Regions from separate parts of the Paenibacillus sanfengchensis genome, predicted to be linked through region 2. Evidence: predicted binding sites of a transcription regulator. Region 2 holds the regulator's gene; the other holds the start of a gene.
The links. The regulator CtsR, encoded in region 2, represses protease genes until heat stress. The targets are predictions, from matches to a motif close to ATGGTCAATAAAGGTCAAACA.

Region 1: a site for CtsR is predicted at 1,432-1,452, ahead of clpP (ATP-dependent Clp endopeptidase proteolytic subunit ClpP). Genes of this name have one in related genera too.

Annotation. Positions count from the first base shown of each region.
Region 1 is NZ_JBAGJC010000012.1:41,516-50,955, reverse strand. Features, by position in the region: gene V4U84_RS20900 (glycosyl hydrolase) at 1-904, opposite strand, end outside; tRNA gene V4U84_RS20895 (tRNA-Arg) at 1,265-1,339, shown strand; gene clpP (ATP-dependent Clp endopeptidase proteolytic subunit ClpP) at 1,659-2,255, shown strand; gene ade (adenine deaminase) at 2,394-4,220, shown strand; gene V4U84_RS20880 (PdaC/SigV domain-containing protein) at 5,224-6,324, opposite strand; gene V4U84_RS20875 (ABC transporter substrate-binding protein) at 6,508-7,557, opposite strand; gene V4U84_RS20870 (ABC transporter permease) at 7,679-8,485, opposite strand; gene V4U84_RS20865 (ABC transporter permease) at 8,485-9,333, opposite strand; gene V4U84_RS20860 (ABC transporter ATP-binding protein) at 9,330-9,440, opposite strand, start outside.
Region 2 is NZ_JBAGJC010000020.1:66,281-75,720, reverse strand. Features, by position in the region: partial or broken rRNA gene V4U84_RS24910 (23S ribosomal RNA) at 1-107, shown strand, start outside; rRNA gene rrf (5S ribosomal RNA) at 222-338, shown strand; gene V4U84_RS24900 (CtsR family transcriptional regulator) at 837-1,295, shown strand; gene V4U84_RS24895 (UvrB/UvrC motif-containing protein) at 1,361-1,885, shown strand; gene V4U84_RS24890 (protein arginine kinase) at 1,898-2,956, shown strand; gene clpC (ATP-dependent protease ATP-binding subunit ClpC) at 2,992-5,442, shown strand; gene V4U84_RS24880 (response regulator transcription factor) at 5,561-6,259, shown strand; gene V4U84_RS24875 (sensor histidine kinase) at 6,279-7,514, shown strand; gene V4U84_RS24870 (MBOAT family O-acyltransferase) at 7,738-9,147, shown strand; gene V4U84_RS24865 (DHHW family protein) at 9,162-9,440, shown strand, end outside.

The DNA.
Region 1 (9,440 bases), on a different contig from region 2:
GTTCTTCCTTCGACGTGAACAACTCCGTCTTGCCGAAATCGTTGGACCAGGTCATGAACCACAGCCACGGAATTCGCGATTCCGCAAGATCGGGCACACTGGGGATGGATCCGATTTCCCCCAGAGCCGCCAGTTTCTCCGTCGGCGTAATTTGGATCAACTCCTCGTACTCTTTCCGAAGGTCGGTATGCTCATGAGCCGGCGGGTACAAGTCCCTGGAGATAATATCCACTTTATCATCCCCGACATACCCTTCCGGCAGCGGCGAATTCCAAACCCAGATCAAATTGTTCAGCCCATGGAAACGAGTGTACCGGTCATACATGAGAAGATACAGCTGTTTGGCCACTTCCGGGCCCTTGCTGCCCCACCAGAACCACTCCCCTTCCGCTTCATGAAAAGGACGCCACAATATCGGAATCCGTTTATCGCGGAATTCCTTAAGGATGTCGGCCACATAGTCCATATCCGACAACAACGCCTTGTGCTCGGCGGTTCCTTCCACAATCGCCCGAGAAGCATCAAAATCGGTATGCTCCGCATAGAAGCTCTTATCCTTCCCGCCGAGCGGAGAGAACCAATGCCAGGTAAATGTGAGCAATCCTTTTTCGTTGGTCACCCAATCCCAGGCGTTTTGCAGCGTATTTTTGTTTTCATTGACTTCAAGCAAACATTCCTCGCCGCTCATTTCATAGTTAATGTTCGGGGAATAGCTCAAGAGTTCGAAACCGCAGAGGGCGGGGAGCTTCCCTGTCGCCTCTCGAATGTAATGCAGTTCCTCCTGTGTTGTGGTTTGCGTATGCTGCCCCGTGATAATGCCTTTGCCGGACAACCCGCTCAAATAATTTAATAGCGCTTTCACTTCTTCAGTTGCTTGGGGATTGCAAGGAACAGCTTGAGACATGGTAAGTCCATCCTTTCTTTTACTCCGGTAATTGATTTTAATAACATCGTTGTTATATTTGTTATTAGCACATTATTTTATTGACAAAACAAATATACTCCTTGTTAAGATAAAGGTCAATTACTACACAAAAAAACAATTTTATTTTGACTAACAAAATTTTATAGTATTGCTATTATTGTTATTTTAGTTTTCATTACAAAAGGCATTTCGATCTAAAAATTTTCAAAACTGCTTTCAAAAAAACCGAAGAAACACCCAAGTTTTACAAACCCCAATTGGTGCCTTTTAACAGCGCAAAATATAACTTGCAATCCGTAAACGGATGTCCTATAATAAGTTTTGTTGTTCTTAAATCATGCGCCCGTGGTCCAATGGATATGACGTAGGCCTCCGGAGCCTGAGATCGAGGTTCGATTCCTCGCGGGCGCGCCATCTTACTTAAATGACAGACATCCGCAGCACTGAACTGGGTTGCGCAGCCTGTTATCATCATCGCCCTGAGTTTGGGCTTTTTTATTACCTAGAGTTTGACTTTCTTTGACTTTCTGTTTGAAATTGTTTATGATGAGGTTAATATTCATCGATTCCGTCAATTCTTTAATTGATTGAACCGATTGGGCTCAAGGCTGACACACGGCCTTTCCCGGGATATAAGTCTGGCGCGAACGGGCTACGGGATTCCCGACGATGCTTGGGCCAGGAAGTGGTTCTGATTTATTAAACTTGATCCATTAATGAGGAGGTTTTATCGGTGAGTTATATTCCTATGGTCGTTGAACAAAGTAACCGCGGCGAACGCGCTTACGACATTTACTCCAGACTGCTGAAGGACCGCATCATTTTCTTGGGCTCCCAGGTGAATGACGTTGTCGCCAACTCCATCATCGCTCAGATGCTGTTTCTGGACGCGGAGGATCCGGGGAAAGACATCCATTTGTACATTAACAGCCCTGGAGGTTCCATCACAGCCGGTATGGCCATTTTTGATACGATGCAATTCATTAAGTCCGACGTTTCCACCATCTGCGTGGGTCTCGCGGCTTCCATGGGCGCCTTCCTGCTGAATGCCGGTGCGCCGGGCAAACGCTACGCGCTGCCGAACAGCGAAATCATGATTCACCAACCGCTTGGCGGTGCCGAAGGCCAGGCTACGGATATCGAAATCCGGGCCCGCCGCATTCTGAAAATGCGCGACAAGCTGAACAAAATTTTGGCGGAACGGACCGGTCAGCCGTTGGAACGGATCGAAAAGGATACGGACCGCGACTACTTCATGAGCGCCGCCGAAGCCAAGGAATACGGCTTGATCGACCGCGTGATCGAGAAGGTTACGCCGCAGGGCGTGTAATCGAATAACCGCTAACGGCAAGACTGCCTCACGAGCCCTTGCGCTCGGCGGGGCAGTCTTTTTCTTGCTTTTACGCGAATTCGGTGGAAGAATAAGTACATTACTTTTTAGCCAGTTTACCCAGCAAGGAGTGAGCGAATGAAACCAGTCAAGAGAAGCAAGTTAACCGAAGTGAGCCGTCAACTGGCCGAGGTGGCCGCGGGCACCCGCAAAGCCGATCTGGTCGTGAAGAACGGAACTCTGGTCAACGTTTATACGGGAAAGCTCCAGGCGGGCACGGATGTCGCGATCGCCTGCGGAAGGATCGCTTATGTCGGCGATGCCAGCCATACGATCGGCGAGCGGACCGCGGTCATCGATGCGGCGGGACGGTTTATCGTTCCCGGGCTGCTGGACGGCCACATGCATGTCGAGAGCACGATGCTCTCGGTCACCGAATTCGCCAAAGCGGCCTTAGCCAAAGGGACGACGGGCGTGTTTATGGATCCGCATGAAATCGCCAACGTCTTCGGAGCGGACGGGGTACGCTGGATGCATGAGGAAGGCCGGGGACTGCCGCTCAAGGTATATACGACCTTCCCTTCCTGCGTTCCGGCCACGGATCATCTGGAAGATGCCGGGGCGGCCCTGGATGTCGCCGACATTGAAGACGGGATGACCTGGGATGGCGTCGAAGGCCTCGGCGAGGTCATGAACTTCCCAGGGGTCGTGTACGGCGATCCCAAAATGACCGGCGAGATCGCGGCCACGATCCGGGCCGGCAAGGCGGTCACCGGGCACTTTCCGAGCGAGGAGGAGCCGCTCCTCCAGGCTTATATCGCCTCCGGGGTGACCTCGTGCCACGAGACCGTCACGAAGGAGCAAGGGCTGCTCAAGCTGCAGCTGGGCATGCACCTGATGATCCGTGAAGGATCGGCCTGGCATGATGTGAAGGAAGTGATCAAGGTCGTGACCGAAGACCATGTCTATCCCGGCAACATCATGCTGGTGACGGACGACGTGTACCCGCAGACCCTGATTGAGAAGGGGCATATGAACCATGTCGTCCGCCGGGCCATCGAGGAAGGCGTCGATCCGGTGACCGCCATCCAGATGGGGACGATCAACACGGCGCGTTACTTCCGGGTCGACGGGGACGTCGGCGGCATCGCGCCGGGCAAATGCGCCGATCTGCTGCTGATCGGCAGCCTTGAGCGCATGGAACCGTCCACCGTGATCGCGGACGGTTCGGTGGTGTACGACGGCGGCCAGCTTCGGCTGGACTTTCCGGATTACGCGTATCCGGAGGCGGCCCGCCGGTCGGTGCACCTCGCGCGGCCGCTGGAGGCGCGGGATTTCGCGCTGCCGAGCGCGAAGCGCGGCGCGGCCGCCGGGCCGGCCGAGACCCGGGTCAATGTGATCCGGGTCATCGAGAACAGCGCGCGCACGGCCCGTGGCGGGGCGCGCCTGGCCGTCGAAGACGGCTTCATCCGCCCCAGCGTGGAGCGGGATGTCCTTGCGCTGGCCTGCATCGACCGTCACCGCGGCAGCGGCGAGATCTCGCTGGCCTTCGCCCAAGGCTTCGGCCTGAAGCGCGGTGCGGTCGCCTCGACCGTGGCGCACGACAGCCACAATCTCCTGGTCATGGGCGCCGACCCGGAGGATATGGCCTTTGCCGCCAATGAGCTCGCGCGTCTGGGCGGCGGCATGATCGCCGTATTGGACGGCCAGGTCCTGGCGGCCGTGCCGATGGCGATCGCCGGGCTCATGTCCGACCAGCCGCTTGAGGTCGTCGTCAAGCAGGTCCAGGCGCTGGAAGAAGCCTGGCGGACGCTCGGCAGCCCGCTGAACGCCCCGTTCATGACGTTTTCGCTGATCGCGCTGCCGGTCATCCCCGAGCTGCGGATCACGAACCGCGGTCTGGCGGATGTGGAGCGATTCAAGCTGATTCCTGTCGAAATCGCGGATGAAATGAACCTGCCCTAATGCGCGAAAACTCGGCATAAACGGGAATTCTTTCCGTTAAATCCGGGGATTTCGACCCTCATGTCCTAGCGTTGCAATAAGCAATTTGATCACGAAGAATAACTGGGGAAATTAAGCCTGCGCATTCTCCTTTTAGGCCGCCGGCTTCCCTATGTGAACCGTGCAGGTGGTGTGCAGGTAAATAAGGGCGTTATGCGGCGCTATTTTGTCGAATTCGGCTGGTCGATGTGAAATAGCGGCTTTTTAGGGTCCTATTGTTGGAAAAAGCGGACCCAACCATCATTTTGGGGCCAGCAACAGGACAATAAGGCCCTTTTTGATCGCTATGATTCCCCCGAAGCCGAATCGGGCGGAAATAGCGCCGCAAAAGCCACTAGCGATGAACTAACCCTAACATGAAAGAAGAGGGTGGTTAAAAATGGGAGCCCCATCTTACGCAAGGCGTAGTCTTCCTTTTTTTTCGGGGAATTTTATTTTGCCTTTCCAGCTGGTACTAATGCCTGAGAGGACTCTAACGGCTGTAGCAGCCGCTATTTAACGAAAAGTAGCCCTTTCGAAATTCTAACGGTTGTGAGCGCCGTTATTCCCCTGGATTCTCGCCTTAACAGCCTGTTTATGCGAAAATAGGCGCCGTGGCGACCGTTAGAATGGGAAATTGGCGTTTTCAGGACAAATAACGGCTGTGGCAACCGTTAGCGTTAATTTTCGTCTTTCTTGCAAGGCTGCTCATGCGACGGCGGTTAGGGAAATGGGACACGCCGGATCCAACTCGCCACACCGAGGCGACAAGTTTCAAAATAAGTAGCACCCTGTCAGGTTTGATGCAACTTCAGTGCTCAAAAGGCCGCTATTGAGGGGGCGGCTAGAGAAGTTGGGTACGCGCCGACCCAGCTCACCACGCCGACCCAGCAAGGGGTTCCCGCTATTTTTGCGTCCATCGGATACTCAGCAAAAAAGCCTGCCGAATCGGCAGGCTTTTACTTTATTGCTAAACCTCTTTCCTCTACCTGATCCCCAGCTCAGGGAAGGAGAAATAAAACTCGGGAAAGCCGAACACGTATGGCAGATAGTCATACAATTGGAAAAAGATGACCACCCCGTTCTCCTTCAAATAGAAGTCGGGATTGTTCCCGATCGTTTCGAAACCGCCGAAATACCCCTCCGTCGCCTGCAACTGTTTGGCGATTGATGGATCAACGATGCTGCGAAATCCGGGATTCGCCCGGAGCACTTCGTCCAAGGTCAGCAGCTTGCCATCGCTCAGCCGGAAAGTTAGGCCTTCCCGGAAACTGATCCCGTGTGCTCCGCCGGTATAGGCGTATGTTTGTTCCAAGATGCTCAGCAGTCCGCCCCGGTTATAGGTCACGGTATAGTTCCCCAGGTATTCGTAAGGACTGCCGTTCGGTGACGGTTGATTCTCCTGGGCCTCCTTCAAGGAGGCTTGAACGAATTTTTCCGCTCTGGATTGCAGCAGGGCGTTGATTTTGCCCTCCGCCTCCTTGCTGCGAAGCCCGCTGACCTGCGGATACTCCACTTTGATTGTCGCTTCGGGAACATTTTTCTCAATCGTCCGCGTTTCGATCCGGATGTCATTCAAGCGGTGCGGAATCAGGTCTAGAGTCTTTCCCGCATCTTTCCAGGAGGAGGTGAAGCCCAGATGATCGGTCAGCACTTTCACCGATACATAAGGTTGCCCGTTCACGACCTTCCATTCATAAGGAAGCACCTGCGTGCTGCCGTCCACAACCGCCTTGGCCCCCGTTTCGGCGGGTTGAAGCGTTACGGTTACGTTTTGCTTCTTTAACGTATACGTGTTGGTCCCGGCATCCTGTTTGACCTTCACTTTAAGCCCCTTGCGGATCAGCTCCAACGGCAGCAGTACATCCTCCTGCCCTTGCAGCCCCTGCTGTTTCAGGCCTTTCCCTTTCAGCGTAATGTTAACCGGCTGCCCTTCGCGGATTGCAGAAGACTGCCCCTGGGGCAACAGAACGCCGGTTGGGCGCGCAGCCGGGAGGGCCGATGCTTCCAGACCCCCTATGCCATAGGGCAAAGCCAATGCAAATGCCGCAATCAGGGTACCCGTGATCTTCACAAACTTGTTCATAAGGTAGCTCACCTCTTCTTGGAGTTACCCCAATTATTTCCCCGCATGGCGAAAAACATGCTTCTTTTCCTTCCGCGCCGCCTTAAATCAGCCACCAGGAGGTTTTCTGCCTGTATATTTGTACATTTACCCGTTTCCGGGCAAAGAAAAAAAGCGTGCTTCCACGCTTTTCCCCCGACTCGGTTACTCCCGACCGCTCTTTAGCTCGGTCCAGAAACGGTCGTAAATTTGCAGTTTATCGCCGACATCGCCCAACCATTCGGTCCGGGACAATTCCTCCGGCGACAAATTGATCATTTTATCGCTATTGTATTCCTCGCTGTGGAACTCATGGGCTTTCGTATTCGGGTCGCTGTATCCGATCGATTCATAGTTTTTGGCGCTGTTCTCCGGCTCCAGCATAAAGTTGATAAACTTCTCCGCCAGTTCCTGATTTTTGGCGCCTTTCGGAATCGCGTAGTTATCGGACCAGATCGTTCCGCCTTCCTTCGGCACGACGTAAGCCACGTCCGGGTTGTCTTTGGCGATAAACGAGGCGTCACCGGACCATACCGTGCCGATCCAGCCTTCTTCCTGAATCATTTTTTGCTTAATGTTGTCCGTATCAAAGGCCAATACGTTCGGCAGCAGGTTTTTCAGGTCCTCCACCGCGGCGGTAATTTCGGTTTCATCCGTGGAGCTGTTGGATTTGCCGGCTTTTTTCAAAGCCATGCCGATCACTTCGCGGTTGTCGTCGAGCAGGAGCACCTTTCCTTTGTAGGCCGGATTCCACAGGTCTTCCCAGCTGTCGATTTCCTCTTTGACGTACTTTTTGTTGTAGGCGATCCCCGTTACGCCGGAGGTATAGACGATAGAGTATTTATTATCCGGGTCAAACGACGGATTCTTGAACGCTTCATCCATGTTCGCGAAATTCGGGATATTGCCCTTGTTCAGCGGGGACAGCAGATCCTGCTTGATCATCGTCGCGACCATGTAATCAGATGGCTGGATCAAATCATAACCACTGCCGCCGGCTTTAATTTTGGCCAGCAGGTCCTCGTTATTGGCAAACACGTCGTAGTTGATCTTGACATTGTATTCCTTCTCGAAAGCGGCAAGCACGTCCGCGTCAAAGTTGTCCGCCCAACTGTAGATATTCAGCGTCTCCTTGGAAGAACCGCCGCAACCGGATAATACCGCAAGCCCCATCGTTACCGCCAGCAACAGGCCGGCCCACTTCATTTTTTTCAATTCTCGATCTCCTCTCTTCTCCCCGCCAAAATAACCGGATCTGCGACCAATAGGGTGGTATAGCCGCTTTACCGGACGTAATAAGCGAATTTAGATTCATGTTCTTGGATATGCCACCGTCCTAGAACGGCAGGACCGATTGTTTCTTCTGCCCTTTACCTCTATTCAAAACGAATTGGGCCATGAAAATCAAGGTTACGCTCACAAGAATCAATATCGTACACAATGCGTTAATTTCCGGGGAAATACCCCGTTTGACCTGCCCGTAAATGTAAATCGGCAACGTTGTCGAGTTCGGCCCGCTCACAAAGAAACTAACCATAAAATCATCCAGCGACATCGTGAATGCGATCAAGGCCCCTGAAATAATGCCCGGCATAATTTGAGGCAGCGTCACATGGCGGAAAATTTGCCAGCCGTTGGCGCCCAAATCCTGGGCCGCTTCCTCCAGTTGTCCCCCCATGCCCGACAGGCGCGTCGTAATAATGACGAACACATAAGATATACAGAAGGTAATATGTGCGATAATTATCGTTAGTTTACCGAGCGGAATGTGAAACTGGGTAAACAACACCAACAGCGACAAACCCATAATGATATCCGGGATAATAATCGGTAAATACAGCAGCCCGCCCATGCCCGCCTTCATCCGGCGGCTGACCTTTCGCATCGTAAGCGCGGCCATCGTGCCCAGCAGGGTCGAAACCACAGTCGAGATCAAGCCGACAGTCAGCGTATTGGCAAGGGCCTCCATGACATGCCGGTTGCTGAACAGCGATGTGTACCAGTCGAACGTAAAGCCGCTCCAGTCCGCGGCCAGCCGAGAGCTGTTAAAGGAATAGACGATAATGACAGCGATGGGCACGTAAATAAAAATCATGACCAGCAGGGAATGAATCCCGAGCAGCGGATGACTTTTACTCTTCATCAGCGTCCCTCCTTGACCTTTAAATACCTGGCCGTCATGGCCTTATTGAACAAAGCGATCAGAATCAGCGAGGTGATGACGAAAATGACCGACAGCGCCGAACCGAACGGCCAATTCCGCGCCCCCAGAAACTGGCTTTGAATAATATTGCTGATCATGGCCGATTTGGCGCCGCCCAAAATATCGGTCACCACAAACATCCCCGTCGTGGAAACGTAGACCAGCACGGAGCCGGTCATGATGCCCGAGCGGGTTTGCGGCAGCGTGATGTGCCAAAAAGCCTTCCAGCCGGTAGCCCCCAGATCGCTGGCCGCCTCCAGCAGCTTCTTGTCCATCTGTTCTAGCGCCACATAAATCGGAAGCACCATAAACGGGATAAACGTATAGACCATCCCCAGCAGTACGGCGCCTTTCGTATAAAGCATTTGCAACGGCTCCTGAATGAAGCCGAGATCGATGAGCAGATTGTTGACCACGCCTTGCGTCCGGAGCAGCAGCACCCAAGCGTACGTCCGGATCAGGAAATTGATCCAGAACGGAATCGTGATTAACGCCAAGCCCCAGGTCTGCATTTTCGGACCGGCATTGGCGATATAATAGGCCAGCGGATAGCTGAGCAGCAGACATAATACCGTCGTCAAAACCGATAAGACAATCGTATCCCAATAGATCCCCAAATACAGCGGATCAAAAAACGTGGCGTAGGCATCCAGATTAAAATCGAACACGACATTGCCGAGCTCATCCCGGCCCATAAAAGAAATCCCTATCACGATCAGCATCGGAACGACCAGAAACAGGCTCAGCCACAGGAGGACCGGCATCAGGCCCAGGCTTGATTTCTTCATGACCCGATAACCACCTCATCCTCGGTATTCCAGGCCACGCCCACCTTTTCCCCAACGTTCCACGGACGGTCATCGGTAAAATCAAAAGCGATGGAAACGGTCATCGG
Region 2 (9,440 bases):
TTCCCAATTAGTAAGACCCCTTGAAGACGACGAGGTTGATAGGCCTGGGGTGGAAGTGCAGCAATGCATGGAGCTGACAGGTACTAATCGGTCGAGGGCTTATCCAAAAACAACTCCAAAAAGTGGCGTCAGGCTGAACAAGCCGATCTGAGCACTTGAGGAGACTAAAACGCAAAGCACGTTTCGTATCCAGTTTTCAGGTGATCAAACATCTGAACACGTTTGGTGGCGATGGCGGAGGGGTTCCACGCGTACCCATCCCGAACACGACCGTTAAGCCCTCCAGCGCCGATGGTACTTGGACCGAAGGGTCCTGGGAGAGTAGGACGTTGCCAAGCAACTAAGAAAGAGCACTACCGTATGAAGCGGTGGTGCTCTTTTTGTATGCTCTAATACAAATTGATGCAAATCTGCAGGTATTTCCGAACGTTTGTGCCCCGAAGAGCGAAAAGGATGCAAAAGTGCAGGAATTTTCGGCCTTTTTCTTGAGGGGAGCCCCAGCAACAAAAAAAACCTGCAGATTTGCAGGAATATCGCACAGAGGGGCTTAACTCCCATAAATTCCTGCAGATTTGCAGGAATTTGTGTTCCAGGCAGGATCAAAAAGCCAGAAGCCTCGTTTTCGTTACCGCCTTTGTTTTTGCACCTTCGGAAGCCTGGAGGAATATTTTGACCGCAGGGCGCTCACACTGAAGATAAGAGTGCCCCCTTGGCAAAAGCATAATTTATGGTATAATGAGATTAAAGTCAAAGAAAGTCAAAGTCAATCCAATGCAAGAAAGTCAATACAGATAGTCATACCAGATAGAACTGCTTTAAATAATGGAGGATGGGTCATGCGTAATATCTCCGACATCATTGAAAAATATCTCAAAAGTATCTTGCATGAAAGCCCGGAAGGGGCGATTGAAATTCAGCGCAATGATCTGGCCGATAAGTTCAGCTGCGTGCCGTCACAGATTAACTATGTAATCAGTACGCGGTTTACGGTGGAAAAGGGATATTTGGTGGAGAGTAAACGCGGCGGCGGCGGGTACGTACGCATCAGGCGGATCGAATTGCCGGGTGCCAACAGCCTGCACACGTACCTCCACCAGATGATAAGTGAAGAGATCGGCCAGACGGCGGCGGAAGGACTTATTTATCAACTGGAAGAGGCCCGTTTTTTAAGCAGCAGGGAAGCGGCGCTGATGAGGGCCGCGATTTCCAGGGAAGTGCTGATGGTGAAACTGCCTTACCGGGACCAGATTCGCGCCAGAATTATGAAGGCAATGCTGATCTCTTTACTTGGCTAACTTTACCCGGCTAACGGCAGCATGCAATAAAACCAAGGCAATCCATTGTTGGAGGAGGGACAACTATGCAATGCCAAGAATGCGGTAAACGCCCTGCCACATTACATTTCACAAAAATCGTCAACGGCGAGAAAACGGAGTTTCATATCTGTGAGGCATGTGCGCGGGAGAAGGGAGAGATGATCCCGGGCACGAGCGGAGGCTTCTCGATCCATAATCTGCTCTCGGGATTAATGGAATTTCAGCCAGGTATTCACGGGCCGGCAGCAGCGGCGAAACCGAAGGAGAGTATCCGTTGTGAAGAATGCGGTCTGACGTATTCCCAGTTCAGCAAAATCGGACGCTTTGGCTGCAGTTCCTGCTACAAATATTTTAACGACCGCTTGGATCCCTTGTTCAAAAGAGTACACGGCAACACGGTCCATGTAGGGAAAGTGCCGAAACGGGCCGGCGGCCATCTCCAGGTCAAGCGGAAGCTCGATGACCTCCGCCGCGAGTTGCAGTACCGGATTTTGCAGGAAGAGTTTGAAGAAGCAGCCGCGCTTCGGGATCAAATTCGCGAGATTGAGAAGCAAATTTCCGCAGAGTAGGGGGAGTGCAGAATGCCTGATCTTCGTTTTACACAGCAACCTTTAAGCGAATGGATGAGCCGGGGCGGCAAGGAATCGGAGATTGTGATCAGTACCCGCGTGCGCATTGCCCGCAACCTGGTTCATCATCCTTTCCCGATGCTGGCGACCAACCAGCAGTCCGAAGAGGTGCTTAGGCTGCTGCAGGACGCTTTAAGCGATGAGCGTTTGCAGAGCTACGGCAAGCTGCATCCGGTGCTTCTGGCGGATTTGGAGGAGCTCGACAAGAAGATTTTGGTGGAGAAGCATCTGATCAGTCCGAACCTGGCGGGGGAATCCCGGAAAGGTGCCGCTTTCATCAGCGAGGACGAAAGCTTAAGCATCATGGTCAATGAAGAGGACCATTTACGGATTCAATGTCTGTATCCGGGCCTTCAAGTCCAGGAAGCTTGGGAAAAAGCGACGGCCATCGACGATATTTTTGAAGATCATGTCGATTATGCGTTTGACGCCAACCGGGGCTTTTTGACCAGCTGTCCGACGAATGTGGGGACGGGGCTTCGGGCTTCGGTCATGATGCATCTGCCTGCCCTGGTGCTGACGCAGCAGATTAACCGGATACTCTCGGCCGTGTCGCAAGTGGGATTGACGGTCCGGGGAATTTACGGTGAAGGCAGTGAAGCGATGGGCAACTTGTTTCAAATCTCAAATCAGATTACACTAGGACAAAGCGAGGCAGAAATTATTGAGAATTTGTACGGCGTTGTCATGCAAATTATCGAACATGAGAAGAACGCCCGCAACAAGCTGCTTACCGAATCCCGGCTGCGGATGACCGACAGGGTGATGCGATCGTACGGGATTTTGTCCCATGCGTCCATAATGGATTCGAAGGAAGCGGCACAGCGGCTATCGGATGTTCGGCTTGGTGTGGATGTCGGGTTAATAGATAATGTGTCCCCCCAAGTGCTCAATGAACTTAACGTCATGACCCAGCCCGGCTTTTTACAAAAGATGTTCGGCGAGAATCTGTCGCCTGGGGAGCGGGATATGTACCGCGCCAAGCTGATTCGCGAAAAAGTGGGTAAATAACTGAAGCGGACTTAATTTATGGAGGTGCAAAAGACATGATGTTTGGAAGATTTACGGAACGTGCCCAAAAAGTGCTGGCCTTGGCTCAGGAAGAAGCTGTCAGACTGGGGCACAACAATATCGGAACGGAGCATATTTTGCTTGGACTCATTCGGGAAGGCGAAGGCATTGCTGCCAAAGCGCTCATCGGCTTGGGGTTGGGTCTGGAGAAAATCCAGGACGAAGTGGAAACGCTGATCGGTCGCGGTCAGGAGCAGCCTTCCAATATTGCATATACGCCGCGGGCGAAAAAAGTCATCGAACTCTCGATGGATGAAGCCCGGAAATTGGGCCATACCTATGTCGGCACCGAGCATATTTTGCTTGGTTTGATCCGGGAGGGCGAAGGTGTGGCTGCCCGCGTTCTGAACAACCTGGGCATCAGCCTGAACAAGGCACGTCAGCAAGTGCTTCAACTGCTCGGCAGCAGTGAAGCCGTCTCAAGCCACCATGGAACGCCCGCCAATGTAAATACACCGACCTTGGACAGCCTGGCCCGCGACTTGACGGCTTCTGCCAAGGAAGGCAATCTGGATCCGGTGATTGGGCGCAGCAAGGAAATCGAACGGGTAATTCAGGTGCTAAGCCGCCGGACGAAGAACAATCCGGTGCTGATCGGGGAACCGGGCGTCGGGAAAACCGCGATTGCCGAGGGGCTGGCCCAAAAGATCATCAACAACGAAATCCCGGAAACGCTCCGCGATAAACGGGTAATGACCCTGGATATGGGATCGGTGGTAGCCGGAACGAAATACCGCGGTGAATTCGAAGACCGCTTGAAAAAAATCATGGATGAAATCCGCCAGGCCGGAAATATCATCCTCTTCATCGACGAGTTGCACACCTTGATTGGTGCCGGCGGCGCGGAAGGCGCAATCGACGCCTCCAACATTCTGAAGCCGGCGTTGGCGCGCGGTGAACTGCAGTGCATCGGGGCAACGACGCTGGACGAATACCGGAAGTACATCGAGAAGGATGCCGCTCTGGAACGCCGGTTCCAACCGATTACGGTAGACCAGCCGTCGGTGGACGAAGCGATTCAAATCCTGCACGGACTGCGCGACCGTTACGAAGCGCATCACCGGGTGAAGATTACCGATGAAGCCATCGAGCAGGCAGTGAAGTTGTCGGACCGTTACATTCAGGACCGTTTCCTGCCGGATAAAGCGATCGACCTGATCGATGAGGCGGGCTCCAAGGTAAGGCTGAACTCCTACACGGTACCGCCGAATTTGAAGCAGCTGGAGAACCGTTTGGAGGATATCCGCAAGGAGAAGGACGCCGCGGTGCAAAGTCAGGAATTCGAAAAAGCCGCCGCCTTGCGCGACACGGAACAAAAGATCCGCGAAGAGTTGGATATCACGAAGAATCAGTGGAAAGAAAAGCAGGGCCGGACGGACTCCGAGGTGACGCCGGAGGATATCGCTCAGGTCGTGGCCAGCTGGACGGGAATTCCGGTCAGCAAGCTGAAGGAAGAAGAGACCGAGCGCCTGCTGAATATGGAGCAGATTCTGCATGAACGCGTCATCGGCCAGGATGAAGCCGTCAAGGCTGTCAGCCGGGCGATCCGCCGGGCGCGTGCCGGCCTGAAGGATCCGAAACGCCCGATGGGCTCATTCATTTTCCTCGGCCCAACCGGGGTGGGTAAAACCGAGTTGGCCCGGGCCCTCGCCGAATCGATGTTCGGCGACGAGAATGCCGTGATCCGCATCGACATGTCGGAATACATGGAGAAGCATTCCACGGCCCGTCTCGTAGGCGCGCCTCCGGGATACGTTGGCTATGAGGAAGGCGGCCAACTGACCGAGAAAGTACGCCGCAAACCGTACTCCGTCGTTCTTCTCGATGAAATTGAAAAGGCGCATCCGGAAGTGTTCAACATTCTCCTGCAAGTGCTGGAGGATGGCCGTTTGACCGACTCCAAGGGCAGAGTCGTCGACTTCCGCAATACGCTGATCATTCTGACCTCCAATGTGGGGGCCGAAGCGATCAAGCGGAATACGCGGTTGGGCTTTACCGCCGTGGATGACGCCGGAGCGGATTACGACAACATGAAGGGCAAAGTGATGGAAGAGTTGAAGAAAAGCTTCCGTCCGGAATTCCTCAATCGGATCGATGAAATCATCGTTTTCCACTCGCTCGAGGAAGCTCATATCGGTCAAATCGTCACCCTCATGTCCGAGGAGCTGCGCAAGCGGCTGCGGGAGTATGACGTCGACTTCGTGCTGACCGACAAAGCCAAAGCCTTCCTGGCCAAGGAAGGGTTCGACCCGGCTTACGGGGCGCGGCCGCTCCGCCGGGCGATCCAGAAGCATATCGAAGACCGTCTGTCCGAGGAACTGCTGACCGGTCACGTGAAGAAGGGCGACTCGCTCACGATTGACGAGCTGGATGGCTCGCTGACCGTGGAGAAAACCGGGACTTTTTCGAAAACGCCTAACGTATGAATGTGATGTCCTTACGGACCTGCAATCGCTGCAGGTCCGTTTTTGATTTCGAAAACGTACAGGAAAGAAGGGCCTTTTTGACGAAATAGTAGGTAGAAATCAAGGAGGCTTGTTTCAAGTGAGAGAAACGATTCTTTTGGTAGATGATGAGAAAGAAATTATCAAGCTCATGGAAATTTACATGCGGAATGAAGGTTACCGTCTATTAACGGCTTCGGACGGCTTGGAAGCACTGGAGCTGCTGCATTCTCACGATGTGGATTTGATTATCCTGGATGTGATGATGCCGAGGCTCGACGGGCTTGAAGCCTGCATGCGCATTCGCGAAGCGCGCGATACACCGATCATTATGTTGTCCGCCAAGAGTCAGGACATGGATAAAATCGCCGGGCTCAGCATCGGGGCGGACGATTATGTTACCAAGCCGTTCAATCCGTTGGAGCTGATCGCACGGGTCAAGTCGCAGCTTCGGCGCTACAACCGGTTTGCCAGACAAGCCTGGCCCCCTGCCCAGGACGAAATTGTGATCGACGATCTGGTGATCAATACCGCCATGCACAAAGTAACCGTGGATCAGCGGGAAATCAAGTTGACACCGCGCGAATTTGAGGTGCTTAAGCTGTTGGCCGTCAATCGCGGCATCGTGCTGAGCATGGACCGCATCTATGAGGAGGTCTGGAAGGAACAATATATGGAGTCGAAAAATACAGTCATGGTGCACATCCGCAGACTGCGCGAAAAAATCGAACGGGATCCGCAGAACCCCAGCTTCATAAAAACGATATGGGGTATCGGTTACAAGATGGAAGCCGATTGAAAAGGCAGAGGTTCAGAATATGAAAATGAAGCGGTTAATGTCGTTGCGTTTGAAATTTTTGCTGTTTGGCGTGGGCAGTTTGTTGCTTACGGTTTCCATGCTATTTGTGTGTCACCAGTTGGCGGCTTACATCCTTGAACTGCGGGAGTCGCCGTTCGTCTCGCCTTTCCGTTGGGCGGTCCGGGAAGTGATCCAACAAATCGGCTCCGTACCGGCCATGGCGGTCGTGGGTGTGGCGGTATTCGTCACGATTTATATGCTGTTGACGCGGGGAACGACCCGATATTTGAATGAGCTTGACCAAGCGTTGGTGGAAGTCGGCCTGGGCCGCCTTGATGTGCGGATCCCGGTGCGGACCGCCGATGAATTGGGGAATATGGCGGAAAATCTGGATAGGGCGATGAAGGGACTCCATTCGTCGCTGCAGGAAATCACCGGCGGGCTTGAGGAAATAGCGGAGGGGCGGCTGGACCGGAAGATTCCCGCCCAGACCGGGGAACTGGCCAAAGTCTCCGAAAGCATCAACAGTATGGCGGACCGGCTCAGCCGCTCCATCGAGGAGGAACGCCGTGCGGAGCGCTCGAAGAACGATCTGATTACGGGCGTTTCCCATGATCTCAGGACACCGCTTACCTCGATTTTGGGTTTTCTTAAAGCCATTGAAGAAGATCGTTACAAAGATGAGACCGAATTGCGCTATTATGTTAACATTGCCTATGAAAAGTCACAGGACCTCAAAAAGCTGATCGACCAACTGTTTGAATACACCCGCATCCATAACGGGCTGCCGTTGCAGCTATCCGAGCTTGACCTGGTAGGTTTCCTCTGCCAGCTTGCCGAAGAATTCGTCCCCAGTCTGGAACAGACGGGGATGGTCTGCCGCGTTACGGTGGGTCGCAAGCAGGTGCCTATTCTGGCTGACGGGGATTTGCTGGTTCGCGCTTTTGAAAACTTGATGAACAACGCCATTCAATACGGGACCGAGGGAAAATATATCGATATCCAGGTCGGCGCGGAGGAGGGGTGGGCCAGCGTGAAGTTTACCAACTATGGCCAAGAGATTCCCTCAAGCAGCCTCCCCTTCCTTTTTGACCGCTTCTACCGTGTTGAGGGCTCCCGTTCCAAGTCGACGGGAGGAACGGGACTTGGGCTTGCTATTGCCAAAAGCATCGTTGACGTTCATCAAGGCCAAATCTCGGTAGCAAGCAACCCGCAATGCACCGTGTTTGAGACACGTTTTCCCCTGGCTGAATAAACCGTAATCGGGCTTTCTAACATTTTGGGGCCCTCGTTCATCTAATTCTGTGGAGTGGAATAAAAAGTAATCTATGGAGTGGGATAAAAGATCATAAAACTTGTGTCTGAAATTGATAAGCAAATGGTAAGTTTTTGTTAAGCTTTGCTGAACAGATTGTTAAGTTTCATCTTTTATACTTCTCCTCGGATGTTTAAAGATAGAGGGGAGTTTACGTATCGCCATGGTTTTTTCAAGCTTGATCTTTCTGTATCTCTTTCTGCCTCTGCTGCTCGCGGCTTATTTTATCTCCAAAAATTCGGGATACCGCATTTGGGTATTGATTGTATTTTCCTATGTTTTTTATGCATGGGGGGAGCCGCTTTGGGTTATATTACTCCTTCTGGCCTCGATGCTCGGGTACGTTTTTGCGCTCGGCATCGAGCGGGCAAGGGGGACTAACCTGGCTAAAGCCCTGTTTGTCGCCTCCATTGTCGTGAACATCGGCATGCTGGGTTTTTTTAAATATGCCGGCTTTCTGATTGAGAATCTGAATCTGCTTCTGCCGGTGAACCTTCCGGTTCCGGAAGTGAAACTGCCGATTGGCATCTCCTTCTTCACCTTCGAGCTGATTTGTTATCTGACTGACGTCTACAAAGGGACGATCCGCGCTCCCCGGTCGCCGAAGAAAGTACTCTTTTATGTCTCTTTTTTTCCGCATCTGGTGGCCGGTCCGATTATCCGATATACGGATATCGAAAGGCAGATCGAGCATCCGCAAGTCACCCTGGAGGGGTTTAGTGCAGGGATTTCGCGGTTCCTGTTGGGGCTGGGGAAAAAAGTGCTGCTGGCCAACCTGCTCGGTGAGGCGGCTGCTCAGCTGCTGAATCCGAGCTCGGCAACCTCTTCCGTGTTAGGGATGTGGTTTGGCATTACCTTGTTCGCCTTGCAGATTTACTTTGATTTCTCGGGTTATTCGGATATGGCCATCGGCTTGGGCAGAATGTTCGGTTTTACCCTGCGGGAAAATTTCAATTATCCTTACATCTCCAAGTCCGCGGGGGAATTCTGGCGGCGTTGGAACATGTCCTTGGGCGGATTTTTCCGCGATTATGTGTATATCCCGCTTGGAGGAAACCAGAGATTCTATCTGCGCAACCTGTTTGTCGTATGGTTTCTGACCGGCATTTGGCACGGGGCAAGCTGGAATTTCATCATTTGGGGACTTTATTTCGGGATGCTGATTTATCTCGAGCGCCAATTTCTCGGGAGATGGATGGCTAAAGTTCCTGCGTTTATCGCTCATCTTTACGCGGTCATCGCGATATTGGTCGGCTGGGTGTGGTTCTATTTCACCGACCTTTCCGAGGGAATCAAAGCGCTTCTTACGATGTTCGGTTTATACCGCCGGGAATTCGCCAACCCGTATTTGGAATTCTATATGCATGACAATTTGCTGCTGTTTCTCGCAGCCGTCCTGCTTTCGACGCCGCTGGTCGTGCGGGGAATCCGATGGATCGCTCAATCTTCCCCGAGACTCGGGAGGGGGCTGACCGTCGTGGGGAGCCAGGCGCTTAATGCGGCGATCTTAATTCTCGCCACGATTTTGTTGGTGGGCAGTTCCTATAACCCGTTTCTCTACTATCGGTTTTGACGAGGAGGAGCAGGATGAAATTACGATATGTACTCAATACAATTTTCTTTTTACTGGTGATCTTCGGCTTTGGAATTCTCAACCTGGCCTATCCCCATTCCGGCAGCGTTTCCTCGTTGGAACAGCGGACTCTGACGCAGTGGCCCTCTTTTTTATGGGGAAAGTTCTTTTCGGGAGAATTTACGAGGGAGTTTGATGATTATTTCTCGGATCATTTCGCCTTTCGCACATCCATGGCCAAAGCTGGCGCTTTTCTTGTGGAGTATAAAGGGCTTCCCGATCATGAGGCAACG